Regions from separate parts of the Streptomyces sp. NPDC049813 genome, predicted to be linked through region 4. Evidence: riboswitches for the same ligand, from Rfam matches in the RefSeq annotation. Region 4 holds a riboswitch; each other region holds the start of a gene.
The links. Region 4 has a riboswitch for thiamine pyrophosphate ahead of thiO (glycine oxidase ThiO). Riboswitches for the same ligand answer to the same signal wherever they lie in the genome.

Region 1 (7,353 bases), on a different contig from region 4:
GACCGAGCCGGGCCCCGACTCCCCCGAGCCGGCGCCGTTCCCCGACGGATACACGCCGACCGAGCGCGATCTGCCGGTCATCAGCCGGGGGGACACCGTGCCGGTCGAGACCGTCCAGCCGGGGCCGCGCCCGGACGAGGGGATGGGCCCGCTCTTCGTCGTCGGCGACGTGCACGGCTACCTGGACGAGCTGCTCGCCGCGCTGCACGCCAAGGGGCTGGTCGACGCGGAGGGCACCTGGGCGGCGGGCAACGCGCGCCTGTGGTTCCTCGGCGACTTCACCGACCGCGGCCCCGACGGGATCGGCGTCATCGACCTGGTGATGCGGCTGAGCGCCGAGGCGGCCGCGGCCGGCGGCTACTGCAAGGCACTCATGGGCAACCACGAGCTGCTGCTGCTCGGCGCGAAGCGGTTCGGCGACACCCCCGTCAACTCCGGCGCGGGTACCGCCACCTTCCAGGCGGCCTGGTTGCTCAACGGCGGCCAGAAAGCGGACATGGACCGCCTCCAGGACGTGCACCTGCAGTGGATGTCCCGGCTCGACGCGATCGAGATCGAGGACGACCACCTGCTCATGCACTCGGACACCACCGCCTACCTCGACTACGGCGACTCGATCGAGGCGGTCAACGACACGGTCCGCGAGACGCTCACGCGCAACGACGCGGACGAGTGCTGGGACCTGTTCCGCAAGTTCACCAAGCGCTTCGCGTTCCGGGACGGGGAGTCGGGCCCGGGCGCCGTACGCGAGCTGCTGGGCGCCTTCGGCGGCTCGCGCGTCGTGCACGGCCACAGCCCGATCCCCTACCTCCTCGGCGAGGTCGGCACCGAGGACGCCGACGGCGAGGACAGCAGGCCCGCCGTCGAGGGGCCGCATGTGTACGCGGGCGGTCTGGCCATCGCCATGGACGGCGGCGTGACCATGGCCGGAAAGCTGCTGGTCCAGCAACTCCCCATGGATATCTGACAGTTCGGCGGGCAGGCGCGAAGGACAAAGGGTCCGGCGGGCCGGGGGGCAATTTTCGGAAACCCCCTGTCACCGCGCGCCGTGACCGCTCTACCATCGGCCTATCCGTAGCAGGCTCCCCTCCGTTTCTGCCCGACGGCTCGTAACCATGCGGGCCACCAAGCCCTACGGAGCATCGGGGGATGCACATGAACAGCGCTCCGCATTTGCTGAACGAGGACCGCCCCGAGTTCGAGCGGATCCTCGATGAGGCGCTGCGTACCGCACCGAACCGGCCTGATCTCGCCGCCGTCGGCCAGCGGCTCAACCCCGAACAACTGCGCACCATGGCACTGAGCGCGGCCGCGGTCATCAGCACGGCGGCCGCCGCCGAGTACGAGCACTACACCACGGTCCGCGACGAGCTGCGCGCCTCGTCGGGCCGGGCCCGTCCGCCGAGCGAAGGAGGCACCTCCGGCACGGCCGAATCAGGCGGCGGCAACCCTCTGGGGTTCGCCGCCACGGTGGGCGAGGTCGCGGAGACCACGGGCCCCGGGGTCGCCGCGGTCGCCGTCGTGCTGGCCCCGGTCCTCGCCGGGACCGCGGCCGCGATCTTCCTGCTGGTCGGCTACATCCTGAAGATGCTCAGCCCGCCGCCGGACTTCGCCGACGCGCTGCTGTCGGCCGGCTGGGTCTTCGGCGCGCTCACGGCCGCGGGGATCCTCGTCGCCGCGGTCTGCCTGCTCCTGACGGCCCTGCGCAACGGATCGACCTCGCTGCCGGCCCATGCCCACAGCGAGGCCGACGAAGAGGTGGAGCGCGCCAGAGAAGCCTGGGGGACCGCCCTGCTCGAACGCGGCATCCTGCCGTTTCTGCGGGACGCCCAGGCGGGCCCGGCACCCGGTGGGGCGCTCGGCGGCCGGGGCGGCGGCAGCGCGTCCCGGATGCCGCAGCTCGGCTACAACCGGCCGGGATTCAGCAGCCCCGACGGGGGCGGCACCGCCACGGGCCAGCGCGCGGGCTTCTCCAGTCCGGACTTCACCAGCCCGGACTACGGCGGCCCGGAACACCGGCCCGACTGAGGTCGGGCCGGGGCAGGGGCCGTGACCGGGCTCGGGGCAGCAGCACCGAGCCCGTGGTCAGGGCTCCGGGCAGGTCAGTTGGCGAGGGGCAGATAGACGCGGTTGCCCGCCTCCGCGAACTCCTTCGACTTCTGTTCCATGCCCGCCTCGACCTCCGCCTTCGTGGTGCCGTGTTCGCGGCGGATGTCCTGCGAGATCTTCATCGAGCAGAACTTCGGACCGCACATCGAGCAGAAGTGCGCGGTCTTCGCCGGTTCGGCGGGCAGCGTCTCGTCGTGGAACTCCCGGGCCGTGTCCGGATCGAGGGCCAGGTTGAACTGGTCCTCCCAGCGGAATTCGAAGCGGGCGTCGGAGAGCGCGTCGTCCCAGTCCTGCGCGCCCGGGTGCCCCTTGGCGAGGTCCGCCGCGTGGGCCGCGATCTTGTACGTGATGACGCCGGTCTTCACGTCGTCGCGGTTGGGCAGCCCCAGGTGCTCCTTGGGCGTGACGTAGCAGAGCATGGCCGTGCCCCACCAGGCGATCATCGCGGCGCCGATCCCGGAGGTGATGTGGTCGTACGCGGGAGCGACGTCCGTGGTCAGCGGGCCCAGCGTGTAGAACGGGGCCTCCTCGCAGATCTCCTGCTGGAGGTCGATGTTCTCCTTGATCTTGTGCATCGGGACGTGGCCCGGGCCCTCGATCATGGTCTGGACGCCGTGCCGCTTGGCGATGCCGTTCAGCTCACCGAGCGTCCTGAGCTCGGCGAACTGCGCCGCGTCGTTGGCGTCCGCGATGGAGCCCGGACGCAGCCCGTCCCCCAGGGAGTACGTGACGTCGTACGCGGCGAGGATGTCGCAGAGCTCCTCGAAGTGCTCGTAGAGGAAGCTCTCCTTGTGGTGGGCGAGACACCAGGCGGCCATGATCGACCCGCCGCGCGAGACGATGCCGGTCTTGCGGTCGGCGGTCAGCGGGACGTACGGCAGCCGGACGCCGGCGTGGACCGTCATGTAGTCCACCCCCTGCTCGGCCTGTTCGATGACCGTGTCCTTGTAGATCTCCCAGGTCAGCTCCTCGGCCTTGCCGTCGACCTTCTCCAGTGCCTGGTAGAGCGGCACGGTGCCGATGGGGACGGGGGAGTTGCGCAGCACCCATTCGCGGGTGGTGTGGATGTTGCGGCCGGTGGAGAGGTCCATGACGGTGTCGGCGCCCCAGCGGGTCGCCCAGGTCATCTTCTCCACCTCCTCCTCGATGGACGAGGTGACCGCGGAGTTGCCGATGTTGGCGTTGACCTTCACCAGGAACCGCTTGCCGATGATCATCGGCTCGATCTCCGGGTGGTTCACATTGGCGGGCAGGACGGCGCGGCCCGCCGCGATCTCCTCCCGCACGACCTCCGGCTCGACGCTCTCCCGGATGGCCACGTACTCCATCTCCGGGGTGATCTCGCCCCGCCGCGCGTAGGCGAGTTGAGTCACGGGTTCGCCGGTCCGGCCGCGGCGCGGCTGGCGCGGGCGACCGGGGAAGACCGCGTCGAGGTTGCGCAGCCCGCCGCGCGGCGAGGTGTGCTTGATGCCGTCGTCCTCGGGGCGGGCGGGGCGCCCCGCGTACTCCTCGGTGTCGCCCCGGGCGATGATCCAGTTCTCCCGGAGGGGGGCGAGCCCCCGGCGGACGTCGGTGTCGACGGTCGGATCGGTGTACGGGCCGGAGGTGTCGTACAGCGTGACGGCCTGGCCGTTGGTGAGGTGCACCTGGCGGACCGGCACGTTGAGGTCGGGGCGCGAGCCCCGGATGTACCCCTTGTGCCAGCCGATGGACTGTCCGGCCTCCGGCTCCGAGCCGTTGGAGGCAGGCGTGCGTGCGTCCGTTGTGGTCATGAGACCTACTCCCTACGCCGGCATTACCCGGTAACAGGTTCGGCGGTCGACGCAGCGATGTTCGTCGGCGGCGCTCCACGCTGTTTCACGTGAAACGCGCTGGGACGAAGGTCAGCGCCCTCTCAGCCCGGTGCTCCGAGCTCCCGCGTGTGCAAAGGTGGCTCCACGCTAGCGCCCCTTCGGACGCGTTGAACAGAGGGCCCCTGCCGTTCTTGCGATGATCGGGCGGTGACCACCACCCAGCAGCCCCCGCCTCCGCCGCCCCGACCGCCGCACGGACCGGGCCCGTCGGGCCACGGCAACGGCGGTCACGGGCACGGTCATTCCCACAGCCACGGCCCTGCCGCGCCCGTCTCCCGGCACCTGCGCAAGGTCATCGCGGCCATCCTCGTGCCGTTCTCCGTCGCGGTCGTCGTCGGCCTCGCCGTCCTGTGGCCCGGGGGCGCCCCGGCGCACGAGCGCACGGGTGTCGGCTTCGACCGGCAGACGCAGCAGGCCACGGTCACCAAGGTCGACAAGGTCGCGTGCGCGTCGGTGAACGCCTCGGGGGAGACGCCCACCGGTGACACCTCCACGGCCGAGGGCTCGTCCGCCCAGCAACAGGCCACCGGTACCTGCGGCAAGGCGTCGATCCGGATCGACACCGGCAAGGACACGGGCCGCACGTTCACGGAGGTCGTCCAGCCGGACTCGCCGCGCCAACTGCACGGCGGCCAGCAGGTGATCGTGGCCTACGCACCGGACGCGCCGGAGAACCTCCAGTACTCGGTCACCGATGTGAACCGCAAGTTCCCGATGGCGCTGCTGGCCGGGATCTTCGCCGTCGTCGTGGTGGTCGTGGGCCGCCTGCGCGGAATCATGGCGTTGGTCGCGCTGGCGGTGAGCTTCCTGGTCCTGACGCTCTTCATCCTCCCGGCGATCCTCCAGGGCTCGAACCCGCTGGTGGTGGCGGTCGTCGGGGCGAGCGCGATCATGCTGATCGCGCTCTACATGTGCCACGGCCTGACGGCCCGGACCTCGGTCGCGGTCCTCGGTACCCTCGTATCGCTGCTGCTCATCGGCCTGTTGGGCTCGCTGTTCATCGGCTGGGCGGCGCTGACCGGCAACACGGACGACAACACCGGCCTGATCCACGGCCTGTATCCGCACATCGACATGAGCGGTCTGCTGCTCGCCGGCGTCATCATCGGCTCGCTCGGCGTCCTGGACGACGTGACGGTGACCCAGACGTCCGCGGTGTGGGAGCTGCACGAGGCCGACCCCACGATGGGCTGGCGCGGACTGTACCGGGCGGGGATCCGGATCGGCCGCGACCACATCGCGTCCGTCGTCAACACGCTGGTCCTCGCCTACGCGGGTGCGGCGCTGCCCCTGTTGCTGCTCTTCTCGATCGCGCAGAGCAGTGTGGTCGACGTGGCCAACAGTGAGCTGGTGGCCGAGGAGATCGTGCGGACGCTGGTCGGCTCGATCGGCCTGGTGGCCGCGGTGCCGGTGACCACCGCGCTGGCCGCCCTGGTGGTCAGCGCCGACCGGCCGGAGTCCCGGAAGCTCGCGCCCCCGGCTTCAGCTCGCGGCGGCCGGGGACGGCGGCGTAAACGCTGAGCGGCGCGGAGCGGCTCGGGTGCACCGCGCTGCTGAAGCGTTACGCCAACGGCCCCTGGTGACGGTGGGTGATCAGCCGGCGTTCTGCTCCTCGGCGAGGATCCGGTCGAGTGCCTCGTCGAGTTCGGCCTCGTAGTCGCTGAGGGCCTGCTCCTGACCGAGCGGGACCAGCTTGTCGGTGCGGTCGAGGAACGCGATGAGGGGCGCGACGCCCGCCCGGAACAGCGCGTGATCGCCGCCCACCTGGAGCCGGATGTGCACCTCGCCCGGCAGCTCGTCGGTGGCGCCGCCGCTCGCGCAGGCGACGGGAGAGATCCGGACATCGCCGTCACCGGTCGCGCCGTTGACCCCGTCGACGAGGAGCTCCCGGCCGAACGCCCAGGTCACGGGCGCGTCTCCGGGGAGATGGAAGGTGAGGCGCACCGCGTAGGGATCCCCGGGCTCGTAGCGAAGCTCGACCGGGATGCGGAACGAGAGTTCCTCGGAGACGAGGAAGCTCATCATGACCTCTGCCTGGACTGCTTGGACCGACTCGCGCATCGCCTACCCCGTCAACTTGCCGTCGATTGGCCAGGAATGACCTTCCTGACATTGCTCCGCATCTTGCTCAACGTACACGAGGGATCACAAGGAGTGAGTTTTCAGATGCTGATAGAGAAGGAGAGTGTCCCTACGAGCTTGCCGAGCTCCTCCTGCAACTGACGGGCAGCAGGTAGCAGTTTCTCGGCTTGATGGATAGGGAGAGAAATGGCCAAAGCGGCTGCGGTCGCCCCGATGGTGACCGGGAACGCGGCGCAGGCCGTGCCGAGCGCGTACTCCTGCCGCTCGACGACGGGTTCCATCCGCCCCACGGTGCGCAGCCTGCGCAGCAGAGCCCGGTCGTCACGCACCGAGTACGGGGTGAGGGACCGGGCCGGGTAGCGGTCGAGGTGATCGCGGCGGGCCTGCTCGTCGAGTTGGGAGAGCAGGCACTGGCCGATCGCGTGGGCGTGGCCCGTCTCGCGGAAGTCGGCCCACTCCGCGACGGCCGGGGCGGCCGGGGAGTCGGCGACGGCGATGATCTCGATCTCGCCGTCCCGGTAGATCGCGAAGTAGACCGGGACGCCGAGGACGTCCCGCCAGTGCCGCAGCGCGTCGGTGATCATGGTGCGCCGGCTCTGCCGCGCTCCGCTGCTGCTCAGCCGCTCGGCCGCGTCACCGAACACGAAGACGCCCCGCTCCTTGCGGAGGTATCCCTCGTGGGCGAGCGTGCGCAGCAGGTGGTACGCCGTCGGGAGGGCCACCCCGGCCTCCCGGGCCAGTTGCTTGGCGGGAGCGCCTTCTCCGTGCGCGGCGACCGCCTCCAACAGGCGCAGGGCCCGCTGGACGGAGCCGATGAGCGTCTGCGGGGCGGCAGGTGGGGGATCAGCCGTGGCCAAGGTGCACTCCCGCTGCGGTGGGGCCCCCGCGTACCCCCGGGCCCACGGGGGTGGAGCCGTCGGAAACCGGACTTTAACCCTTGGCCACCGCTTGGCGCGGGCCTCGAACGGAAACTTCCCCCGGTCGTGCGAACGGTCGCATCGCACAACCATCCGGGTCCGCCCCCGTGTCCGCGCCGCGCACGTCCGCTCCCGTGCCCGCGCCGCCGCTCACCAGTCGCTGCGCGAGGACGACCCCGCCATGAACCTCCGCACGACGTAGATGAGACCGCCCACGAGGGCGGCGAACACCAGCACCTTGAAGAGCAGACCGATCACGAAGCCGACGACGCTGGCGATCAGCCCGCCGAACACGACCAGGGCGATGACCGGCACCGCGACCCACTTCACCCACCACGGCATGCCCGCGAATATCTCTCGCACTGCCCTCGCTCCTTCGCTGTGAGCCCCGC
Region 2 (7,353 bases), on a different contig from region 4:
CAGGGGCTCGTCATGGGCGCCTGCGTCGCCGCCAGCGCCACCCTCGGCGACCTCGGCGAGTCCATGATCAAGCGGGACCTCGGCATCAAGGACATGGGCACGCTGCTCCCCGGGCACGGGGGCATCATGGACCGCCTGGACTCCTTGCTGCCGACGGCGCCGGTGGTGTGGTTGCTGCAGGTGCTGTTCGTGGGGTCGACCTGATCCGAGCGGTCGCCTCTGTGGCCTGTGTACGAGCCCTCACCGTTTGACGGTGGGGGCTCGTCGGCGTACCGGGCCCCTGTCCCGTACGGGGCCCCTGTCCCGTACGGGAACCCTGTCGGCCCTCGGCCGCTGCCGCTACCTTCGGGAGCGAGCCGTACGCACTCGGGCGCGAGGAGGCTGCCATGCCGGTCGGGGAACGGGCGGGGACGCCGCGGCTGCCACCACGCTGGTTCATCCGGCTGGCCTGGGTGGCGCACCGCGGCGGCCTGCGGGTGCTGGGTGGCCGGGTCGCGCTGTGGCGGCCGCGCGGCCGGCGCTGGGGGACCCTCCGGCTCAGCACGACCGGCCGCCGCACCGGGACCCGCCGCGACGTCATCCTCGGCTACGTGGAGGACGGGCCGAACCTGGTCACGCTGGCGATGAACGGCTGGGGCGCGCCCGAGCCCGCCTGGTGGCTCAACCTCCAGACCCACCCGGACGCGACCGCCACCCTGGTCGACGGCCCCCGTCCCGTACGAGCCCGCGCCGCGACCGGCGACGAACGCACCCGCCTGTGGGCCCGCTGGCGCGAGACCGACAAGAACCTGGACGCCTTCGCGTCCCGCCGCCCGTCCGAGACGGCGGTGGTGGTGCTGGAGCCCCGCGCGGGGGGCCCGGGGCCCGACTGAGATCCCGGCCGCACGCGGACCTGGACGCGTGCCGGGCGCAAGAGGCATCCGGCCCGCTGCCCTCCGCGAGGGGTGGGCGATACTCCTTCGGTGCGATGGTTCGAGCAGGCGCAGGCGGCCGAGCGCTCCGGTGCCTGGGACAGGGCCATCGCCCTGGTGAGCGCCCACGCCGCGTGCTACTCCACCGACCCCACCGAACACGGCAACCACCTGTGGCACATGGACCTGCTCGCCCACGCCGGACGACTCGCGGAGCTCACGGATCTGGCCCGCACGGACGTCCACGCCCGCCGGCGACTCAACCGAGCGCTTCGCGACCGCGGGATGACAGCGGTGCTCCGCGAGCGCGCGGAGAACGGCGATCGCGACGCCCTCTGCACGCTGGTCCGGTTCCTCTGCAGAACAGGCCGGACCGAGCGAGCACGCGAAACGATCGAGGAGATCGCCCCCCAGGACCGGTATGCGCAGCAGATCATCACGGACTGCGAGGCGTCGTCGGGGACGAGCCGAGGTCACCCCCGCTGATCTGCCACACTGGTACAGCCATGCCTAAGCCCGGAGAACTCACTTTCGTCGCCCCCCGCGGAGCCAAGAAGCCGCCGCGGCACCTTGCCGACCTCTCGCCCGCCGAGCGGAAGGAAGCCGTTGCCGCGATCGGTGAGAAGCCGTTTCGCGCCAAGCAGCTGTCGCAGCACTACTTCGCGCGGTACGCGCACGACCCCGCGGAGTGGACCGACATCCCCGCCGGGTCGCGCGAGAAGCTGCGGGAGGCGTTGCTGCCCGAGCTGATGACCGTCGTGCGGCACCTGTCGACCGACCAGGACACCACCCGCAAGACCCTGTGGCGGCTGTTCGACGGGACGCTCGTCGAGTCCGTGCTGATGCGCTACCCGGACCGGGTGACGATGTGCATCTCGTCGCAGGCCGGCTGTGGGATGAACTGTCCGTTCTGCGCCACCGGACAGGCCGGGCTCGACCGGAACCTGTCGACCGGCGAGATCGTGCACCAGATCGTGGACGGGATGCGCGCGCTGCGGGACGGTGAGATCCCCGGCGGTCCGGCCCGGCTCAGCAACATCGTCTTCATGGGGATGGGCGAGCCCCTCGCCAACTACAAGCGCGTCGTGCAGGCCATCCGCGCGCTGACCGACCCCGAGCCGGACGGGCTCGGCCTGTCGCAGCGGGGCATCACCGTGTCGACGGTCGGGCTGGTGCCCGCCATCAACCGGTTCACCGACGAGGGCTTCAAGTGCCGCCTCGCCATCTCGCTGCACGCCCCCGACGACGAGCTGCGCGACACCCTCGTCCCGGTCAACACGCGGTGGCAGGTGCGCGAGGTGCTCGACGCCGGGTTCGAGTACGCCGCCAGGTCCGGGCGCCGGCTCTCCATCGAGTACGCGCTGATCCGCGACATCAACGACCAGGCGTGGCGTGGCGACCGGCTCGGCCGCATGCTCAGGGGCAAGCCGGTCCACGTGAACCTCATCCCGCTCAACCCGACGCCCGGGTCGAAGTGGACCGCGTCGCGGCCCGAGGACGAGAAGGCGTTCGTCGACGCGATCGCCGCCCATGGTGTCCCCGTCACCATCCGGGACACCCGTGGCCAGGAGATCGACGGGGCGTGTGGTCAGCTCGCCGCCACCGAGCGGTAGCCTGGGGCTCGTACACCGACGTACACACCGACGTGCACGCCGTACGCACCATCGAATCGCTTACATCTGCATATTCCGACAGGGGAGCGCCACAGCGCTGAGAGTGCGGCACCGAAGCAGGACAGGCCGCAGACCCTCTGAACCTCGCCCGGGTCATTCCGGGTAGGAAGTTCGGTCATCACTCATGCTGTTGCGCCCTGCCCTGCGGCCCTTCGAGGGTCGCCGGGCAGGGCCGCGTCTTCTCCTGGTCATTCCAGGAGGAATTCGTAATGAGAACGAGCAGGACCACATACCTGGCGCTCGCCGTGGGCCTCGGGATCGTCGCGCTGTCCGCGTGCGGGTCGTCCGAGGAGGGGGCCTCCGGCGACTCCAGGACCGTCACTCTCGTCAGCCACGACTCGTGGGCCGTCTCCAAGAACGTCCTGAAGGGCTTCGAGAAGAAGTCCGGCTACCGGGTGAAGGTGCTGGAGGACGGTGACGCCGGGCAGGCCGTCAACAAGGCGATCCTGTCCAAGGGGAACCCGCAGGGCGACGTCTTCTTCGGCGTCGACAACACCCTGCTGTCCCGGGCGCTCGACAACGGGGTCTTCGCCCCGTACCGGGCCAAGGGGCTCGAACGGGTGCCCAGCGCGTACCAGCTCGACGTCGCGAAGCACCGCGTCACACCCGTCGACACCGGCGACATCTGCGTCAACTACGACAAGAAGTACTTCGCCGAGCACAAGCTGACGCCCCCCTCCTCGTTCGCCGACCTCGCCAAGCCCGCGTACAAGAACCTGCTGGTCACCGAGAACGCGGCCACCTCCTCGCCCGGTCTCGGCTTCCTGCTCGGGTCCGCCGCCCGGTACGGCGACGACGGCTGGCAGGGGTACTGGAAGAAGCTCGTCGCCAACGGCGTGAAGGTCGTCGACGGCTGGGACCAGGCCTACAACGACGAGTTCAGCGGGAGCGCCGGCGGCAAGAAGGCAGGCGGCGACCGGCCGCTCGTCGTCTCGTACGCCTCCTCGCCGCCCGCCGAGGCGATCTACGCCGAACCGCAGCCGAAGACCTCGCCGGTCGGTGTCGCCACCGGGACCTGCTTCCGCCAGGTCGAGTTCGCCGGGCTGCTCGACGGGGCCGGGAACGAGAAGGGCGGGCGGGCGCTGCTCGACTTCCTGATCTCGAAGGAGTTCCAGCAGGACATGCCGCTGAACATGTTCGTCGACCCGGTGGCCGAGGACGCCACGGCTCCCGCCGACTACCGCAAGTACGCGGTGCGGGTCGACGATCCCGCGACCCTGAGCCCGCGCGTGATCGCGGACCACCGAGACGACTGGGTCAAGTCGTGGACCTCGCTCGTCCGCAAGTGACCGCCAGGGTCCGGCCGCGCGGCGGGAGCGCGGCGCGGCTCGGTCTGATGGCCGTGCCCGTCGCGTTCTTCGCCGTCTTCTTCGCCTACCCGGTCCTCGCGATCGTCCGCCGGGGGCTGTTCGTCGGCGGCGCCTGGCAGTTCGGGCGGATCGCGGACGTGCTGGGCGAGCCGGACCTGCGGCACGTCCTGTGGTTCACGGCGTGGCAGGCGCTCGCCTCGACCGCGCTGACTCTGCTGATCGCGCTGCCGGGCGCCTACGTGTTCGCCCGGCTCGACTTCCCCGGCAAGCAGCTGCTGCGGGCCGTCGTCACCGTGCCGTTCGTGCTGCCGACCGTCGTCGTGGGCACCGCGTTCCTCGCGCTGGTCGGCCGGGGCGGGCTGCTCGACGAGCTGTGGGGCGTCCGGCTCGACACCACCGTGTGGGCGATCCTCGTCGCGCACGTCTTCTTCAACTACGCGGTGGTCGTACGGACCGTCGGCGGGCTGTGGTCGCAGCTGGATCCGCGGCAGGAGGAGGCCGCGCGGATGCTCGGCGCCTCGCGGCTCGCGGCCTGGCGCACGGTGACCCTGCCCGCGCTCGGCCCGGCCGTGGCGGCGGCGGCCCTGATGGTCTTCCTGTTCACCTTCACGTCCTTCGGCGTCGTGCAGATCCTGGGCGGCCCCGGCTACTCGACGCTCGAAGTCGAGATCTACCGGCAGACCGCGCAGATCTTCGACCTGTCGACCGCGGCCGTCCTGACGCTGGTGCAGTTCGTCGCGGTGGGGCTCATCCTCGGCGTGCACGCGTGGAGCGTGCGGCGCCGCGAGAGCACCCTGCGGCTCGTCGACGCCGCGCACACCGCGCGCCGGCCGCGCGGCGTGGGCCAGTGGACGCTGCTCGCCGGCGTCCTCGCGACCGTCGCCGTCCTGATCCTGCTGCCGCTCGGCGTACTCGTGCAGCGCTCGCTGGACACGCCGGGCGGGTACGGGTTCGCGTACTACCGGGCGCTCGGCGACGCCGACGGGGGGACCTTCCTGGTGCCGCCGATCGACGCCATCGGGAACTCCCTGGAGTACGCGCTCGCCGCCACCGGCATCGCGCTCGTCGTCGGCGGGCTCGCCGCCGCGGCGCTGACCCGCCGGGCGGGGCGCCTGGTACGCGGGTTCGACGCGCTGCTCATGCTGCCGCTCGGGGTCTCCGCGGTGACCGTCGGCTTCGGCTTTCTGATCACGCTCGACGAGCCGCCGCTCGACCTGCGGGCGTCCTGGATCCTGGTGCCGCTCGCCCAGGCTCTGGTCGGCGTCCCCTTCGTCGTACGGACCATGCTGCCGGTGCTGCGGGCCGTCGACGGCCGGCTGCGGGAGGCCGCCGCCGTGCTCGGCGCCTCTCCGCTGCGGGCCTGGCGGGAGGTCGATCTGCCGCTGGTGCGCCGGGCGTTGCTGGTCGCGGCCGGGTTCGCGTTCGCGGTGTCCCTGGGCGAGTTCGGGGCGACCGTCTTCATCGCCCGGCCCGACAACCCCACCCTGCCGGTCGCCGTGGCACGCCTGCTCGGCCGGGCCGGCGACCTCAACTACGGGCAGGCGATGGCCCTGTCGACCGTCCTCATGGTCGTCTGCGCCGGCTGCCTGCTGCTGCTCGAACGCCTGCGGCCCGCGCGGGCCACGACCGGGGAGTTCTGACATGGCGGCCTTGCTCGCACTCGACGACGCGACCGTACGGTTCGGGCGGCGCGCCGCGCTCGACGGCGTGGACCTGGAGGTCGCCGAGCACGAGATCGTGTGCGTGCTCGGACCCAGTGGCAGCGGCAAGTCGACGCTGCTGCGAGCCGTCGCGGGCCTGCACCCCCTCGACGGGGGCCGGGTCCTGCTGGGCGGCCGGGACCAGGGCGGCGTGCCCGCGCACAAGCGGGGCGTGGGCCTGATGTTCCAGGACCACCAGCTGTTCCCGCAGCGGGACGTCGGCGGCAACGTCGCTTTCGGGCTGCGGATGCACGGCGCCGGCAAGAGCGAACAGGCGTCCCGTGTAGGGGAGTTGCTGGAGCTGGTCGGTCTGCCCGGGGCCGAGCGCCGGGCCGTCGCCGCCCTCTCGGGCGGCGAGCAGCAGCGCGTCGCGCTCGCCCGGGCGCTCGCGCCGCGGCCCCGGCTGCTGATGCTGGACGAACCGCTCGGCCAGCTCGACCGGTCGCTGCGCGAGCGCCTGGTCGTCGAATTGCGCGGCCTCTTCACCGAGTTGGGCACCACCGTGCTGGCCGTCACGCACGACCAGGGCGAGGCCTTCGCGCTCGCCGACCGGGTCGTCGTCATGCGTGACGGGCGGATCGCCCAGTCCGGCACGCCGCTGGAGGTGTGGCGCAGGCCCGCCGACGCGTTCGTGGCCCGCTTCCTCGGCTTCGACAACGTCGTCGAGGCGACCGTCTCGGTCTCCGGCGACGCCGCGGACACCCCCTGGGGCAAGGTGCCGGTCCCGGCCGGCTCCCCGCGGGGCGCGGCCCAACTCCTCGTACGGCCCGCGGGCGTCCGCCTGGTCGACCCCGCCGACGCCCAGCTGACCTGCACCGTCACCGCCCGCACCTTCCGCGGCACGCACGTGGCCCTGCGGTTGCAGCCCGCTGACGCGCCCCCGCTCGACGCGGCGTGCGCGCTGCGCGCGGCGCCGGAGCAGGGAGCCGAGGTCGGCGTGGCCTTCGACGCGGCCGAAATCGTGATGCTGGCCGGCCGGCCGGCTGCGTAGGGTCGGCGCATGACGTCTTCCCGCCCGTCGCACGGGCAGCTCAGCCACGACCGGTTCTGTGCCGAGATCGTCGCGCAGACCCGCCTGTTGACGGACCAGCTGGCCGGTGCCGATCTCGCGGCGACCGTGCCGACCTGCCCGGAGTGGAGCGTCCGGCAGCTCGCCGAGCACGTCGGACGCGCTCACCGCTGGGCCGAGGCGATGGTGCGCACCCGGGCCGCCGAAGCGCTGCCCGAGGACGAGGTGCCCGACCGCGCGCCCGCGGACGACGCGCCCGCCACCCTGCGCGGCTGGCTCGACGAGGGGGCCGGGCGCCTCGCGCGGACGCTGCGCGAGGCGGGGCCGGACGCCGCCTGCTGGAGCTGGGCCTGGCAGCAGGACGCTGGGTTCTGGGCCCGCCGGATGACCCACGAGACGGTGATCCACCGTGCCGACGCGGCGCTCGCCGCGAAGGGCGGCTACGACGTGGCGCCGGAGATCGCCGCCGACGCGATCGACGAGTGGCTGCGGATCGTGCGGTTCGTCCAGGACATCGACGCGCGGGACTCGGCCCAGGAGTTGAAGGCCGGTGGGCGCACGCTCCATCTGCACGCCACCGACACGGCCCCCGGCGCGGCCGCCGAGTGGTTGATCGAGCTGCGGGACGAGGGAGTCGTCTGGCGCCGCGACCACGCCCGGGCCGACGTGGCCCTGCGCGGCCCGCTGACCGCCGTCCTGCTCGCCTTCTACCGGCGGACGCCGCTCGACGGCGCGGAGGTCGAGGTCCTC
Region 3 (7,353 bases), on a different contig from region 4:
GCTCGGCGAGGCCGCGCAGCCGGGTCCGCTCCGTGGCCGGCAGCCGGAACGGGCCGACCGCGCGGGCGTCGATGCGGTCGGCCGCGGCGGCCGACGTGCCCGTCGTGCGGTCGCGGGCCAGCGCGGTGTCCACGGAGAGCGGGTCGACGGTGGCGGAGGCCTGGGCGGGCAGGGCGGCGGCCGGGGTGTGCCCGGCGGAGTCGGCCAGCGGCCTGCGGGCCTGTGTGGTCAGGGTGATGTGCCGGCCCGTGGTGCGGGCGAGGTCGCGCACGGTGGTGTCGACGCCGTCCCAGCCGGGGTGCGTGGCGGCGTACCCGAGGAGCGTGTCGTAGATCCTGGTGTCGTCGGCGAGGTTCTGGCCCTGCTCCTGTCTGATGGCGCCGGACGTGGTCTGCACGGCGAGCCACGCGGTGGCCGCGACCGAGCAGGTGGCGACGAGGACGGAGACGCCGAGGAGCCGGCCGCGCAGGCTCTTGCGCAGCGGCGGCCGGTCGCCGCGTGCGGTCGCGCGGGCGCCGCCGTCCCGGTCACGCCGACGCACTGCGGGCGTCCTTCGCCGGGCCGGCCGGCCCGGCCGGGTCGGTCAGCTTGTAGCCGACGCCGAACACGGTGAGCAGGCGTATCGGGCGGCGCGGCTGGGGTTCGATCTTCTTGCGGAGGTTCATGACGTGCACGTCGACCGTGCGGTCGCTGATGTACCGGTCGAACCCGTGCAGCTCCGCGAGGAGTCGCGGCCGGCCGAAGACCCGGCCCGGCTCCGCCGCCATCGCCGCGAGCAGCCGGAACTCGCCCGGGGTGCACTCCACCGGCGTCCCGTCGACCGACACCTCGTGCCGGTCGGGATCGATGACCAGCGAACCGACCCGCAGCAGCGGGGAGGCGGGCGCGGCGGGGCCGCCCCGGCGGGTGCGGCGCAGCAGGGTGCGCACCCGCGCCATCAGCTCGCGCGGGCTGTACGGCTTGGTCATGTAGTCGTCGGCGCCGAGGTCGAGGCCGAGCAGCAGGTCGTCCTCGGTGGTGCGAGCCGTCAGCATCAGCACCGGCAGCTCGCGCGCCTCGGCCCGCAGCACCCGGACGACGTCCAGGCCGTCGGCCCGCGGCATCATCACGTCCAGGACGAGGAGGTCGGGTTCGCGGTGCCGGACCTCCTCGATGGCCCGGCGCCCGTCCGGTACGACGGTGACGGCGTGGCCTTCCCGCTCCAGATAGCGGCGGACCAACTCGGCCTGTTTCGCGTCGTCTTCGGCGACCATGACATATGCGCACACGTCGCCGATCGTAGGCGAGCCGCGCCGGGCCGCGGCAGGCGGCGGGTCCTCAGCGGCCGGTGTCCGCGGGGCGGCGGGCGAGGAACAGCTCGCGGGTGGAGCGCACGTCGAGGTCGCCGCGGTGGCGCACGTCCTGCGCGCCGCCGTCCAGGAGGGTGTCGAGCGCCGCGAGGTCGGTGGCGTCGACCAGGCCGTCGACGGCCTCGCGGATGCGGCGCAGTGCGAGGTAGGCGTACTGGCCCGCGCCCGCGGGCGACGGGGTCCGCGCGTCGAGGCGCAGTTCCTCGGTGTGGGCGTACTCGACGGCGAATCCGGCCGCCTCCAGCGTGCCGCGCCAGTCGGAGCCCATGTGGGGTACGTGCTCGGTCTGGAGCGCGGTGAGCGCCGCGCGGCAGCGGGCCTCCAGGCCGGGGCGGTCCGGGACGGCGTCGTCGGGCAGGAACCGGGGCATCCCGTCCAGTTCGGCGACGGCCAGGAGCCCGCCCGGGCGCACCGTGGTGAACAGGCCCTTCAGCGCCGCGGCGGGGTCGTCCAGGTGGTGCAGGGACGCGGAGGCCCAGACGAGGTCCGCCGCGTCGATGCCGGGCAGGGGCTGTCCCGCGTCGGCCCGGAGCGGCTGGACCCGGGCGGCCAGGCCCCGGGCGACGGCGGTCCGGGTCAGCCGGTCCAGCATGGTGGCCGAGCTGTCGACGGCGGTGACCCGGGCCTCGGGGAACCGCTCCAGCAGGGCGAAGGTACCGGTGCCGCTGCCGGCTCCGAGGTCCACGACGTGCCGGACGCCGCCGGTGGCCAGGTCGGCGATCCTGCGGGTCGTGGCCGCGAGGTGGTCGGCGAACAGCTCGGCGTCGAGGTCGAGGATCTGGGCGAGCTCGTCGTCCTGCGGGGCGGCGTCGTGGGCGTGCGCGTGGCCGGGGGCTCCGTGGTGACCTGCGGGTCCGTGGTGCGTCATGCCTCCGACCGTACGCGCGTTCTCCACTGACGCATAAGGTCTTGCGGATCACGCAAGAGACGTCTGCTTCTATGGGCGCCAGGCGCAAGGAAACGCAGGTGAGAGCAGGTCAGGCCCGTCCTGCGCCCCGCAGCCGGAACGGCGCGTAGACCACGAGCGCGGTGACGAAGGCGACGTAGTAGCCGAGGTCCGCGCCGTGCAGCGCCTCGGCCACCGGACCGACGTAGAGACTCGTGTTCATGAACGGCACGGTCGCGGCGAACGCGGCCAGGAAGGCCGCCAGAGCGGGCAGGAAGGGCCGCGTCCGGGCCTCCTCCGCGGCCAGCTCGACGGGGGCGCCGCCGCGGGCGCGGGCCCGGGCCCGCCAGTCGACGAGGACGACCGCGACGAAGCCGGGGATCCAGTAGCCCACGAACAGCAGCACGTTCTGGAAGCGGGCGGCGGTGTCCGCGGCGTGCATCCACAGGACCAGCGGGAAGCCGAGGAGCGCGGCGAGCCCGGCGGCGAGCGGGCGCGGCACGCGGACCCCGATCACCTGGAGGGCGAGCGAACCGCTGTAGTCGTTCATCGCGTTGCTGCACAGCGCGGCGAGCGCCACGGCCAGCAACCCGACCGAGCCGACCGCACCCCCGCCCAGCAGCGAGTCGACCCCTTGCGCGGTCTGGTCGGTGAAGACGGAGGCGCCCCAGAGTCCGAGCGCCTGCACGGCGGTGAACGACACGACGACACCGGCCAGCGTGCACCAGAACATGCGGGGGGCGGAGGTGGCGCGGGGCAGGTAGCGGCTGAAGTCGCTGGCGTAGGGCGCCCAGGAGATCGCCAGGCTCAGCGCGATGGTGGCGGTCAGGACGAACGCGCCGGCCCGGTCTGCGCCGTGCGCGCCGCCCTGGCCCGCGGGGGTGACGCCCGCGTGGGCCAGGCGCAGCGCCAGGGCGCAGAAGGCGACCGCCAGGACGGCCGTCATCCACTTCTGCAGGCGGTGGATCGCCTCGTAGCCCAGCGCGCCGAACGCGCCCTGGGCGGCCATCATCACGAGGGCCCCCAGCCAGAACGGCCAGCCGCAGAGCCGGGCGAGCGCGTCGCCGCCGAACAGGCCGATGAGCGCGTCCCAGGCGATGGACGACAGCCATTGCAGCGCGCCCGGCACGACGACGGCCCGGCCGAACGCCAGGCGCGCCAGCGGCAGTTGCCCCGCTCCGGTGCGGCTGCCCCAGGTGCCGAGGTACGCGGTGGGCACGGCGCCGAGCACGGTGCCGAGGACCACGGCCGCCAGCGCGGTGGCGAAGTCCAGGCCGAGGGCGACGCCGACGGTGCCGGTGAAGACACCGCTCATGGTCAGGTTCGGCGCGAACCACACGGTGAACAGCCGTCCCGCGCCGCCGTACCGGTGGCTCTCGGGGACCGGGGCGATGCCGCGCGCCTCGGGCCGCCAGTCCCCGGGCGCGGCGGGCATCCGCCCGTCGAAGGCGGTCGCGCCCGGCCGCCGGGCGGCGTGCGGTTCCGTGGAAGCGTGCGGCATCGACATCGCTGACATCCCTCCGCCAGTGCTAACTGGTTCAGGTTCTACGGGTGTGATCTCAGCCCCGTCGTGTGCGGGGCACCCCGTGTCGGGCAGTACCGCTGCGAAGACTAACCGCTGCCCAGGATGAGACCGACGGCGGCCCCGGACAGCGGCCGCGGGAGTTGCCCGTGCCCCGCCCGCGCCGCGTAGAGTCGCCGGATGCGGATGCGGACCATCGGGCTGATCGGCGGCATGAGCTGGGAGTCGACGGCGGAGTACTACCGGCTGCTGAACGAACTGACGCGGGAGCGGCTGGGCGGACTCCACTCGGCGCGGTGCGTGCTGTACTCCGTCGACTTCGCGGAGATCGAGCGGTTGCAGGTCCGCGGCGACTGGGAGGCGGCCGGCCGGATCCTCGCCGACGCCGCGCGGCGCCTGGAGGCGGCCGGCGCCGACCTGTTGCTGCTGTGCACGAACACCATGCACAAGGTCGCCGACCGGATCGAGGCCGCCACGGCCGTGCCGCTGCTCCACCTGGCCGACGCCACGGCGCAGGCGGTGCGGGCGGCGGGCCTGACGCGGGTCGGGCTGCTGGGCACCGCGTTCACCATGGAGCAGGACTTCTACCGGGGCCGCCTCGCCGCCGGCGGCCTCGACGTGCTCGTCCCCGATGCCGCCGGCCGGGCGCTCGTCCACCGCGTGATCTACGAGGAGTTGTGCCTCGGCGTGGTCCGTGACGCCTCCCGCGCCGCCTACCAGGAGGTCATCGGCGCGCTGGTGGCGGCGGGCGCCGAGGGCATCGTCCTGGGCTGCACCGAGATCGAGCTGCTGATCGGTGCGCAGGACAGTCCGGTGCCCGTCTTCCCCACGGCACGGCTGCACGCGCAGGCGGCGGTACGCGAGGCACTGCGCGACCTGACGCCCTGAGGGGCCCGCCACGCCGCCGCGACCCGGCACCCGACGGGCCCGCCAGGTTTCGGCCCCGTCTTTCAGGGGAGTCCGTGCCACAGCGGCCGCGTCCGAGTTCCTCCCGGGAGGGTTCGGCAGTGAGCTCGCCGCCCCGTTCTCCGCTCCCGGGCGGAGAACGGGGGCCCCGGGATCCTGTGCGGCAACCGTCCGGGTGACCTGGACGCCGTACGGGGCAATCGGTCGGCATGAAGGCAGCGATGAAGTCATCCGCCCGGCACCTGGCCGCCGCGGCCGCCGCACTGGCCGTCCTCCCCCTCCTCGCCGGCTGCGGAGGAGACGGCGGGCGCCCCGCGTCCCCGGCCGAGGGCGCCGCCCCGGCCGCGTCGGACCTGCGCCTGACGGTCACCACGGACAACGGGGTGCGGCTGCGGCCGACGGACGGCGACCGGGTGGGCGTCGACCCGGCCGCCACCCCGCACTGGTCCCGGCAGGGCCGCACCCAGGTCCTCGACCTGTCGTGCCACGGGCGCGACCAGCAGGACCAGCAGGACCAGCAGGACCAGCAGGAACCAGCCCGGCCGTGCCCCCGCATGCCGGAGGTCGACGTCCCGGCCGGCGCCTCGGTCACCGTCACCGCCCGCAACGCCGGGATCGACGTCGCCGGGGTGACCGGCGCCCTGGACCTGACCACCGTCAACGGCGATGTGACGGTGGCCGGTTCGGGCGCGAAGGACGCGACCGTGCGCCTCGTCACCCGCAACGGTTCCGTGCGGGCGACCACGGTCCGGGCCGCCGCCCTGCACGCGCGGACGGTCAACGGCGATGTCACGCTCGACTGCGCCACCGCCCCCGGCCAGGCCTCCGGGCGGACCGTGAACGGCTCCGTGGACGTCACCGTCCCGCACGACTCCCCCGCCTACCGCGTCGCGGCCACCACCGACAACGGCCGGCCCGCCGTCACCGTGCCCACCGACGGCGCCGGCTCCGACCGCACCATGACGCTCGCCACGGTCAACGGCGACGTCCGGGCCGCACGGGAGTGAGCGGCCCGGCCGGCCCTACGAGCCCTGGGGCCGCAGACCGAGCACCAGATCCCGGGGCAGCCCGTGCGTGTCGTGGAGGTAGTGCAGGTCCTCCTCGTCGAGCGGACCCCGGAACCGGGGGCGGGAGAGCACCTGCCGTCCGCGGTCGAGGAGCCGGCGGAAGCGGTCCTCCTCGTCGAGGAGGACGCGGCGCACGTCGTCACCGCGCGGCGTCTGGCCGAAGCGCTCCCGCGTGTGCTCGTACAACTCGCCCGGCAGGTCGCCGAGGCGACGGGTGGGGTCGTCGCGCCACAGGACGGTGAGGGCGCGGCGCATCAGACGCCGCAGGACGTACTCACGGCCCGTGTTGCCGGGCCGCACCCCGTCCCCGACGACCACCATGGCGGAGCGCAGATGGTCGCTGACGAGGCGCAGGGACGGCTCGTCCAGGTGCCACAGGCCGGGCAGCTGCTCGCGCCAGGGGGTGAAGACGTCGCACTCGAAGACCGACCTCCTGCCCTGGAGCAGGCCGGCCAGCCGCTCCAGGCCGAGCCCGGTGTCCACGTTGCGCTGCGGCAGCGGGACGAGCGAGCCGTCGGGCAGCCGGCGGTGCCGCATCCTCACGTGGTTCCACACCTCGACCCAGCGTTCGTCGCCGGAGGGTGTCGAGCGCGGCGGCGTGTCACCGGTCCACAGGAAGATCTCCGAGTCGGGGCCGCACGGGCCGACGGGCCCGTTGGACCACCAGTTGTCCTCGACGGTGTGCTCCACCGGGACCCCGCGCTCCTGCCACACCCGCAGCGAGTCCTGGTCCGGGCCCACCTGCTCGTCGCCGCCGAAGACCGTGGCGTGGAGCAGCCCCGGATCGATGCCGAGCCCCTCGGTGAGCAGGTCGTAGCCCCATTCGAGGCTCTGGGGTCCCTCGTAGTCGCCGAGCGACCAGGTGCCGAGCATCTCGAAGACCGTCAGGTGGGTGGGGTCGCCGACCTCGTCGACGTCGGTGGTGCGCAGACAGCGCTGTACGTTGACCAGCCGCCGCCCCAGCTCGTGCGGGCGCCCCTCCAGGTACGGGGTGAGGGGGTGCATGCCGGAGGTGGTGAAGAGGACGGGGTCGCCGGGCGGCGGCAGCAGGGTCGAGCCGGTGACGCGGCGGTGGCCGCGCTCCTCGTAGTACTCGACGAACGTCTGGATGATCGTCTCGGTCTGCATGGGGTGCTCCTTCGCGGCTGGGCGGGGAGGCACCGGACACGGGTCCGCACGAGCGTCGGGAACCGGGGTGAGTGCGGTGTAGCTGCCACGGAACCATCGGCGGGCCGTCTCCGGTCGCCGATGGGTGGGGTGAAGGTCAGGCGGCGGCAACCGGCGAGCTGGTCGCTCGCGCGGTCGCGGTGCTGGTGCGCATGGCCGTGACGTTCATGCGGACCAGGGTAACGCGGGCCTCTTGGGCAGGCACCTGATTACTCGCGGGCCGGGTCACCCGGGCGGGTGAAGTGCCGTAGGTCACGCATGAGGCGGATCGGAACGGGTAGGAGGGGTCGTGCTCGCCTGGACTGTTCCAGGGAGAACCACAAGAATCACCGACCCTGGAGGTAGCGATGTCCTCGAAGCGACGCCGCAAGAAGAAGGCCCGCCGCAAGAACGGCGCCAACCACGGCAGCCGTCCCCAGTCCTAGGGGGCGCAGAGCAAGAGAAGCGGGACGGTAC
Region 4 (7,353 bases):
CACCTGTACGCCTGGAAAGGGCCGAAGTGGGTGCGCGGGGTCGAGTACATGACCGCCGACCGGCGCGGCTTCTGGGAGGAGCGCGGCTACCACAACGTGGGCGACCCGTGGCAGGAGCAGCGCTACTCCTACCAGGAGGAGCCCGGGGACGGCCCCGAGCTGTAGCCCGGCGCCGCCAGACAGGCCCTAGGGGCGCAGTTCCTTCAGGCGGGCGATGTCCGCCGCGTTGCCCGCCTTGCCGCCCGGCGTCTCGATGACCAGCGGGACGCCCTCCGTCGCCGGGTGGGAGAGCAGCTCCCGGAAGGGTTCGGCGCCGATGTGGCCCGAGCCGATGTTCTCGTGGCGGTCCTTGTGCGCGCCGGCGACGTCCTTGGAGTCGTTGGCGTGGATCAGCTTGAGGCGGCCCTCGCCCACCGTGTCCACCAGCAGGTCCAGCGTCTGCTTCATGCCGCCCGGGCCGGCGAGGTCGTGGCCGGCCGCGTAGATGTGACAGGTGTCGAGGCAGACCCCGAGCTTCGGGTGGTGGTCCAGGGCGTCGAAGTAGGGCCCGAAGTCCCAGGTGCGCGCGCACAGGGACGCGCCCTGGCCCGCGGTCGACTCCAGGAGCAGGAACGGGTCGTCGTCGTGGGTCAGCTCGTCGAGCAGCGGGAGCATCCGCTCGCGGACCTGGGCGAGGGCCACGGAGCGCTCCCGGCCGCCGGTCGCGGAGCCGGTGTGCACGACCACGCCGAGGGCGCCGATCGCGCGGGCCCGGCGCAGCGAGTGCCGCATCGACGTGACGCTCTGCTCCACGGTGGCCTCGGTGTGCGAGCCGAAGTTGATCAGGTACGGCGCGTGGACGTAGGCCGGGACGCCCTCGGCCGCGCACCGGGCGCGGAACTCCTCGTCCTGCCGGGGGTTGCCGGGCGGGGTGGCCCAGCCGCGCGGGTTGGCCACGAAGACCTGGACGGCCTCGGCCCGGACGTCGTGGGCCCACGCGAGCCCGACGGTGGCGAGACCGCCGGCCACGGGGACGTGCCCGCCGATGGGGTTGCGGATGCTGCTGTTCACCCGGCCAAGGGTGTCATGGCCGACGAGGGTGTCATGAACGGGCCGACGCGCCGCCCGCCCCCGCCTCGGCCAGGGGCCTGGGGCGGGGGGCCCGGCCTCAGCGGATGGTGATCTTGATCGTCGAGCCCTTGGCGGCCTTCTCGCCGCCCTCGACGGACTGGCTCTTGACCGTGTCGCCGAACAGGCCGAGGAGACCCCGGTCCTCGTCCACGTCGAAACCGGCGTCCTCCAGCTTCGCGTGGGCGTCGTCGACGCTCAGCCCCGTGACGTCCGGGACCTCGATCATCGGGGGTCCCTTGGAGATCGTCAGGGTCACCGTGTCGCCCTCGGCGAGCCGGCCGTCGGCGGGGGACTGGCGGGCCACGTCGCCCTCGTCCTCGTCGGAGGTGACCCGGGCCGTGGCGATCTCCGCTTTCAGGCCCGCGTCCTCGATCTCGGCCACGGCGTCGTCCTCCGACTCGCCCGTGACGTCGGGGACGTCCACCGGCGCACCCTTGGAGACGACGAGGGCGACCGCGGAACCGGTGGCGCGGACCGTGCCCGCCTTCGGGTCCGTACGGACCACGGAGCCCTTGTCGGTCTCCTCGCTGAACTCCTTGGTGACCATGCCGGGCTCCAGGCCCCGGTCCTTGAGGTCGCTCTTCGCCTCGGACAGCCGCGAGCCCGCCACGTCCGGGACCTTGACCGTCTTCGGCCCCTTGGACACCGTCAGCTGCACCGTCCCGTCGTCCCGGATCCGGGCGTTCGCCTCCGGGTCCGTGGCCATGACGGTGCCGCGCTCGTACGCGTCGCTGTACTGGTACGCCGTCGTGCCGCCCGGGTGCAGACCGGCCGCGTCCAGCCGCTGCTTCGCCTGCGCCTCGGTCTTGGCCAGCAGGGACGGGACCTGCGTGAACTGGCCCGCGTTGATGTACCAGACGCCCGCGCCGACCCCGAGGACCAGCAGCAGCGCCGCGACGACCGCGAAGGTGCCGCGCCGGGGCCTGCCGCCGGTGCGCCGCCGTCGGGCGGGCGGCGGCGGGGGCGGACTCTGCAGGAGGCTCGTACGGTGCACGCCGTCCGCCTCCGCGGGCAGCGGCTGCTGCACCGCCCCCGGCAGCACGCTCGTCCGGTCGTCCGCACCCGCGTGCGGCACCTCCCGGGCCCCCGGCGGATCGGTGTCCAGCTCGGCCTCGGTCAGGGCGGCGCGAGCCTCCAGTACGTGGCCGAGGAGCGCCACCGCGTCGTGCGGGCGGGCCCGCGGGTCCCGCGCGGTCGCCGAGGCCACCAGCCGGTCCAGGGCGGGCGGCAGGCCCGGCACGACGTCGGACGGCGGGGGCACGTCCTCGTTCAGGTGCCGGTAGAGGACCTGGGCGGGGGTGTCACCGGGGTGCGGCTTGGCGCCGGTCAGCATCTCGTAGAGGACGACCCCGCAGGCGTAGACGTCCACGCCCGGCGTCGCCGTACCGTCCTCGATCTGCTCGGGCGCCAGGTACGAGACCGTGCCGAGCAGCGTCCCCGTGGTGCTCGTGACGGTGTCCACCGCCCGGACCAGGCCGAAGTCCGCGACCTTGACCCGGCCGTCGTCCCCTATCAGGACGTTCTCCGGCTTCATGTCGCGGTGCACGAAGCCCGCGCGGTGCGCCGCCCCCAGCGCGGCGAGCACCGCCTCCAGGATGTCGAGCGCCGCGCGGGGCCGCAGCGCGCCCCGGTCCCGCAGGACGTCCCGGAGCGTGCAGCCCGCGACGTACTCCATCGCCAGGTAGACGTACGCGCCGTCGGCACCCTGGTCGAAGACCCCCACCACGTTCGGGTGCGCGAGCCGCGCCACCGACTTCGCCTCGCGGATGAAGCGCTCGACGAACGACACGTCCGTCGCCAGCGAGGGGTGCATCACCTTGAGCGCGAGCACGCGGTCGAGGCGGGTGTCCACGGCCCGGTAGACCGTGGCCATCCCGCCGACCGCGATCCGCGCGTCGACGCGGTACCGGCCGTCGAGCACGTGCCCGAGCATGGGGTCTCCCCGGCCGAAGGCCGGGGAAGGGTCCTGAAGGGTCGTGTCCACGCAGGCGAGTCTACGAGGAGCCGCCGACAGGCCCCCGGCCCGCTGCCGGACCGGACCCGGACTGCAGCAGAGCTGTGACCCGGTGCTGTGGCCCGCGACCGTTGCTGGTGCCGTGGCCCGCAACCGTGGCCGGTGCCGTGGCCCGCTTGGTAGGTCCCGGTCAGAACGCGGGGCGCTCGGGGTCCAGGTGCGCGCGGCCCTCGGTGGGCGAGGAGGCCTCCGCGAAGTGCCGCTTGGGGATGCGGCCCGCGCGGAACGCCAGCCGGCCCGCCTCCACCGCGTGCCGCATGCCCTCGGCCATCAGCACCGGCTCCTGGGCCCGCGTCACCGCCGAGGCGAGCATCACACCCGCGCACCCCAGCTCCATGGCGAGCGCCACGTCCGACGCGGTGCCCGCGCCCGCGTCCAGGATCACCGGCACGCGCGCGTGCTCGGCGATCAGCTGGAAGTTGTGCGGGTTGCGGATGCCGAGCCCGGAGCCGATGGGCGAGCCGAGCGGCATGATCGCCGCGCAGCCCATGTCCTCCAGCTTGCGCGCCAGGACCGGGTCGTCGTTCGTGTAGGGCAGCACCGTGAACCCGTCGTCGACGAGGGTCTCCGCCGCGTCCAGGGTCTCGATCGGGTCGGGCAGCAGGGTGCGCTCGTCGGCGATGACCTCCAGCTTCACCAGGTCCGTGCCGAGCGCCTCCCGCGCGAGGCGGGCGGTGAGCACCGCCTCGCCCGCGGTGAAGCAGCCCGCCGTGTTCGGCAGCACCCGGATGCCGAGCTTCTCCAGGACCGACAGGACCGAGCCGTGCACCGACGCGTTCACCCGGCGCATCGCCACGGTGGTGAGTTCGGTGCCGGAGGCGGCCAGGGAGCGTTCCAGGACGTCGAGGCTCGGGGCGCCTCCCGTGCCCATGATCAGGCGCGAGGAGTAGGTGGTGTCGCCGAGGACGAAAGCGTCGTCTGCCATGGCCGGATCAGCCTCCTTGTACGGCGGTGAGGACTTCGACGCGGTCTCCGTCGCGGAGCGCCGTCACGGCCCACCGGGTCCGCGGGACGACGGTCTCGTTCAGGGCGGCGGCGACGCCGGAGTGCGCTGTGGTGAGGGTGGTGACGAGGGCTTCGAGGGTGAGGCCGGCGGCCACCGCGCGCGGCTCGCCGTTCAGGGACACGTTCATACGGGCTGCTCCAAGGAGACGTCGCTGAGGTCGCCGGGGGCCGCCCCGGCGAACCGGCCGGGGGTGAACGGCCGGGCCTCCGGCGGCAGTTCGCCGGTGGCCAGGACCTGCGCCATGGCGTCCCCGGTCACCGGGGTGAGCAGGACGCCGTTGCGGTGGTGACCGGTGGCCAGGAGGAGGCCGGGCAGGGCGGTCGGGCCGAGCAGCGGGGCGTTGTCCGGCGAGCCGGGGCGCAGGCCCGCGCAGGTCTCGGTCAGGGGCAGCTCCGTGATGCCCGGGACGAGCTCGTGCGCGTCCCGCAGGAGCTCGTAGACCCCGCCCGCGGTCACCGTGGTGTCCCAGCCCAGCTCCTCGCTGGTGGCGCCCACGACGAGCTCGCCGCTGAGGCGCGGCACCAGGTAGAGGTGGCTGCCGCGGACGACCGCGCGGACCGTGCGGCTGAGGAACGGCGCGTACCCCGGCGGCACCGTGAGGCGCAGCACCTGGCCCTTGACCGGGCGGACGGGCGGCCGGACCTCGTCCGGGACGCCGGCCAGCCGCCCGCTGTGGCTGCCCGCCGCGAGCACGGTCCGGTCGGCCGCGAGCAGGGTGCCGCCCGCCGCGGAGCCGTCGGGGGCCCCGTCGCCCGCGCCACCGGAGGCACCCTCCGTGGCGCTCTCGGACACCACCACGCCGCACGCCCGGTCCCGGACCACGTGGAGCCGCTCGGCCCGCCGCCGGTGGAAGGTCACGCCCGCGCGCTCGCAGGCCGTCACCAGGGCGCTCGCGAGCCGTCTCGGGTCGATCTGGTGGTCGCCGTCGACCCGCAGGCCCCCGCGCACGCCCGGCGCGAGCATCGGCTCCAGGCGGCGGCAGTCCCGGCCCGACAGCCACTCGGACTCCAGGCCCGACCTCCGTTGCAGGGCGTGCAGTTCACGCAGGTGCGCCCGGTCGTCCGCGTCCAGGGCGACCGCCAGCGTGCCGCACGCGCGGTAGCCGAGGTCCTGGCCGGAGGCTTCGGACAGCTCGGCGGCGAACTGCGGGTAGCGGCGCGCGGAGGCGACGTTCAGGCCGAGCAACGTCTCCTCGCCGTAGTGCAGTTCGGTGACGGCGGCCAGCATGCCGGCCGCCACCTGGGCGGCCCCGCCGCCCGGCGCGGGGTCCACGACCGCGACGGACATGCCGCGCTGCGCGGCCCGCCAGGCGGTGACCAGACCGATGATGCCGCCACCGACGACAAGGACGTCGGTGGCCTCGGGTGACGTACGCGACATGGGCGTCCAGCCCCTCCCTTCGCCGGCATGACCCGGATCAGGTTCGTACGGTCGGAGGCCGTCCCAGCCTCCCTCTCAGCCCGCTGCGTACGGGCTCCCGCGAGTGCTTTACGCCGTCACCCTAACTCCTGTGCCCGAGCCGCAGTAAGTACGGTCGCCCGCTCTCTCCTTGCGCCCGGCGGCTAAACCGGTGACACGTGTGCAGGACGTCACGGCACGGGAGTGGTCCGCGTCGCTGACCCACGCAAGATCAGGTGCCTAAAGTGATCCGGTGAGCGAGCAGCGGAGCGGCACCGGGACAGCGCTGGGACAGCGGCACGTCGTCATCGTCGGCGCGGGGATGGCCGGCGTGCAGACGGCCGTGGCCCTGCGCGAACAGGGCTTCGCCGGCCCCGTCACGCTGATCGGCGCCGAGCCCCACCGGCCCTACGACCGGCCGCCGCTCTCCAAGGCCGTCCTGCTGGGCAAGGCCGACGGCTCCGCCTTCGACGTGGACTTCGCGGCGCTCGGCGTCACCCTGGAGCTGGGCCGCGAGGTCACCGGGGTGCGCCCCGGCGACCACGAGCTGGACACGGCGGCGGGCCCGGTCCGCTACGACGTCCTGGTCGTCGCCACCGGCGCCGAACCGGTCCGGCTGCCCGGCACCGACGCCGACCCCGCCGTGCACCTGCTGCGCACCCTCGACGACGCCGCCCGGCTGCGGCCCGTCCTCGCCGAGCAGCGCGACGTGGTCGTGGTGGGCGCCGGGTGGATCGGCGCCGAGTTCGCCACCGCGGCCCGCGAGGCGGGCTGCCGCGTCACCGTCGTCGAGGCGGCCGGGCGCCCGCTCGCCGGGGCGCTGCCCGCCGAGATCGCGGCCCCCATGGCCGCCTGGTACGCGGACGCGGGAGCCGAGTTGCGCACCCACGCGCGCGTGCGGAGCGTCGAGCCGGGCTCCGTGGTCCTGGACGACGGGACGCAGCTGCCCGCCGGAGCCGTCGTCATCGGCATCGGTGCCCGCCCGGCCACCGCCTGGCTGGCCGGCTCCGGCATCGACCTGGGCGGGCACGGCGAGGTCCTGGCCGACGCCGGGCTGCGGACCTCACGGGCCGACGTGTACGCGGTGGGGGACTGCTCGTCCTTCCCCTCCGGACGCTACGCGGAGCGCCTGCTGGTCCACCACTGGGACAACGCCCTCCAGGGCCCGCGCACGGTGGCGGCGAACATCATCGGTGAGACACCGGCGGTGTACGACCCGGTGCCCTACTTCTGGTCCGAGCAGTTCGGCCGCTTCGTGCAGTACGCGGGCCACCACCGCGCCGCCGACACCACGGTGTGGCGCGGCGACCCGGCCGGCGCCGCGTGGTCGGTGTGCTGGCTGCGCGCGGGCGCCCTCGTGGGGGTGCTGGCCGTCGGCCGGCCCCGCGACCTGGCGCAGGGCCGCAAGCTCATCGAGGCGGGCACCGCGCTCGACCCGGAGCGGCTCGCCGACCCGGCCCGGCCGCTGAAGTCCGCCCTCGCCTGAGCCCCGCCCGGCCGCGGAACACCTGGTCAGCCCGGACCGGCTCGCCGACTGTCGGTGCGGGATGGCAGGCTTGTCCCGTGACCGAGATTGACGCAAAGACCGAAGCTCTCGTCCCCGACTGGCTCACCCTCCCCGACATCGCCGAGCAGTTCGGCATCGAGGTGACGCGTGTGCGGCAGCTGGTGAAGGAGGGCCAGGTGATCGCCGTACGCCGTGGGGAGAACCGGGCACTGCACGTGCCCGCCGCCTTCATCGACGGCGACAAGATCGTCAAGGGGCTCACCGGCACCTTGACGCTGCTGCGGGACGACGGCTTCAGCGACGAAGAGATGCTGGAGT

Region 1: it holds a riboswitch for thiamine pyrophosphate, as region 4 does, so the genes downstream of both, thiC (phosphomethylpyrimidine synthase ThiC) here and thiO (glycine oxidase ThiO) in region 4, are expected to answer to the same signal.
Region 2: it holds a riboswitch for thiamine pyrophosphate, as region 4 does, so the genes downstream of both, ACIBW6_RS24755 (thiamine ABC transporter substrate binding subunit) here and thiO (glycine oxidase ThiO) in region 4, are expected to answer to the same signal.
Region 3: it holds a riboswitch for thiamine pyrophosphate, as region 4 does, so the genes downstream of both, ACIBW6_RS28855 (purine-cytosine permease family protein) here and thiO (glycine oxidase ThiO) in region 4, are expected to answer to the same signal.

What each region holds. Positions count from the first base shown of each region.
Region 1 covers NZ_JBITLI010000006.1:306,782-314,134, reverse strand. The annotation lists gene ACIBW6_RS16330 (metallophosphoesterase) at 1-967, shown strand, start outside; gene ACIBW6_RS16325 (hypothetical protein) at 1,150-2,028, shown strand; gene thiC (phosphomethylpyrimidine synthase ThiC) at 2,103-3,881, opposite strand; TPP riboswitch at 3,874-4,038, opposite strand; gene ACIBW6_RS16315 (YibE/F family protein) at 4,110-5,483, shown strand; gene ACIBW6_RS16310 (SsgA family sporulation/cell division regulator) at 5,556-6,023, opposite strand; gene ACIBW6_RS16305 (IclR family transcriptional regulator) at 6,125-6,901, opposite strand; gene ACIBW6_RS16300 (DUF5326 family protein) at 7,112-7,324, opposite strand.
Region 2 covers NZ_JBITLI010000013.1:12,112-19,464, reverse strand. The annotation lists gene ACIBW6_RS24775 (phosphatidate cytidylyltransferase) at 1-204, shown strand, start outside; gene ACIBW6_RS24770 (nitroreductase/quinone reductase family protein) at 387-872, shown strand; gene ACIBW6_RS24765 (hypothetical protein) at 963-1,397, shown strand; gene rlmN (23S rRNA (adenine(2503)-C(2))-methyltransferase RlmN) at 1,418-2,524, shown strand; TPP riboswitch at 2,595-2,711, shown strand; gene ACIBW6_RS24755 (thiamine ABC transporter substrate binding subunit) at 2,794-3,873, shown strand; gene ACIBW6_RS24750 (ABC transporter permease) at 3,849-5,534, shown strand; gene ACIBW6_RS24745 (ABC transporter ATP-binding protein) at 5,536-6,585, shown strand; gene ACIBW6_RS24740 (maleylpyruvate isomerase family mycothiol-dependent enzyme) at 6,595-7,353, shown strand, end outside.
Region 3 covers NZ_JBITLI010000017.1:35,176-42,528, forward strand. The annotation lists gene ACIBW6_RS28840 (sensor histidine kinase) at 1-541, opposite strand, end outside; gene ACIBW6_RS28845 (response regulator transcription factor) at 528-1,268, opposite strand; gene ACIBW6_RS28850 (class I SAM-dependent methyltransferase) at 1,318-2,217, opposite strand; gene ACIBW6_RS28855 (purine-cytosine permease family protein) at 2,327-3,742, opposite strand; TPP riboswitch at 3,734-3,832, opposite strand; gene ACIBW6_RS28860 (aspartate/glutamate racemase family protein) at 3,944-4,645, shown strand; gene ACIBW6_RS28865 (DUF4097 family beta strand repeat-containing protein) at 4,885-5,670, shown strand; gene ACIBW6_RS28870 (alanine--tRNA ligase-related protein) at 5,686-6,858, opposite strand; gene ACIBW6_RS28875 (50S ribosomal protein bL37) at 7,245-7,322, shown strand.
Region 4 covers NZ_JBITLI010000012.1:205,278-212,630, forward strand. The annotation lists gene ACIBW6_RS24330 (sulfite oxidase-like oxidoreductase) at 1-165, shown strand, start outside; gene ACIBW6_RS24335 (deoxyribonuclease IV) at 187-1,050, opposite strand; gene pknB (Stk1 family PASTA domain-containing Ser/Thr kinase) at 1,148-3,094, opposite strand; gene ACIBW6_RS24345 (thiazole synthase) at 3,255-4,049, opposite strand; gene thiS (sulfur carrier protein ThiS) at 4,057-4,257, opposite strand; gene thiO (glycine oxidase ThiO) at 4,254-5,510, opposite strand; TPP riboswitch at 5,508-5,621, opposite strand; gene ACIBW6_RS24360 (NAD(P)/FAD-dependent oxidoreductase) at 5,782-7,014, shown strand; gene ACIBW6_RS24365 (Rv2175c family DNA-binding protein) at 7,092-7,353, shown strand, end outside.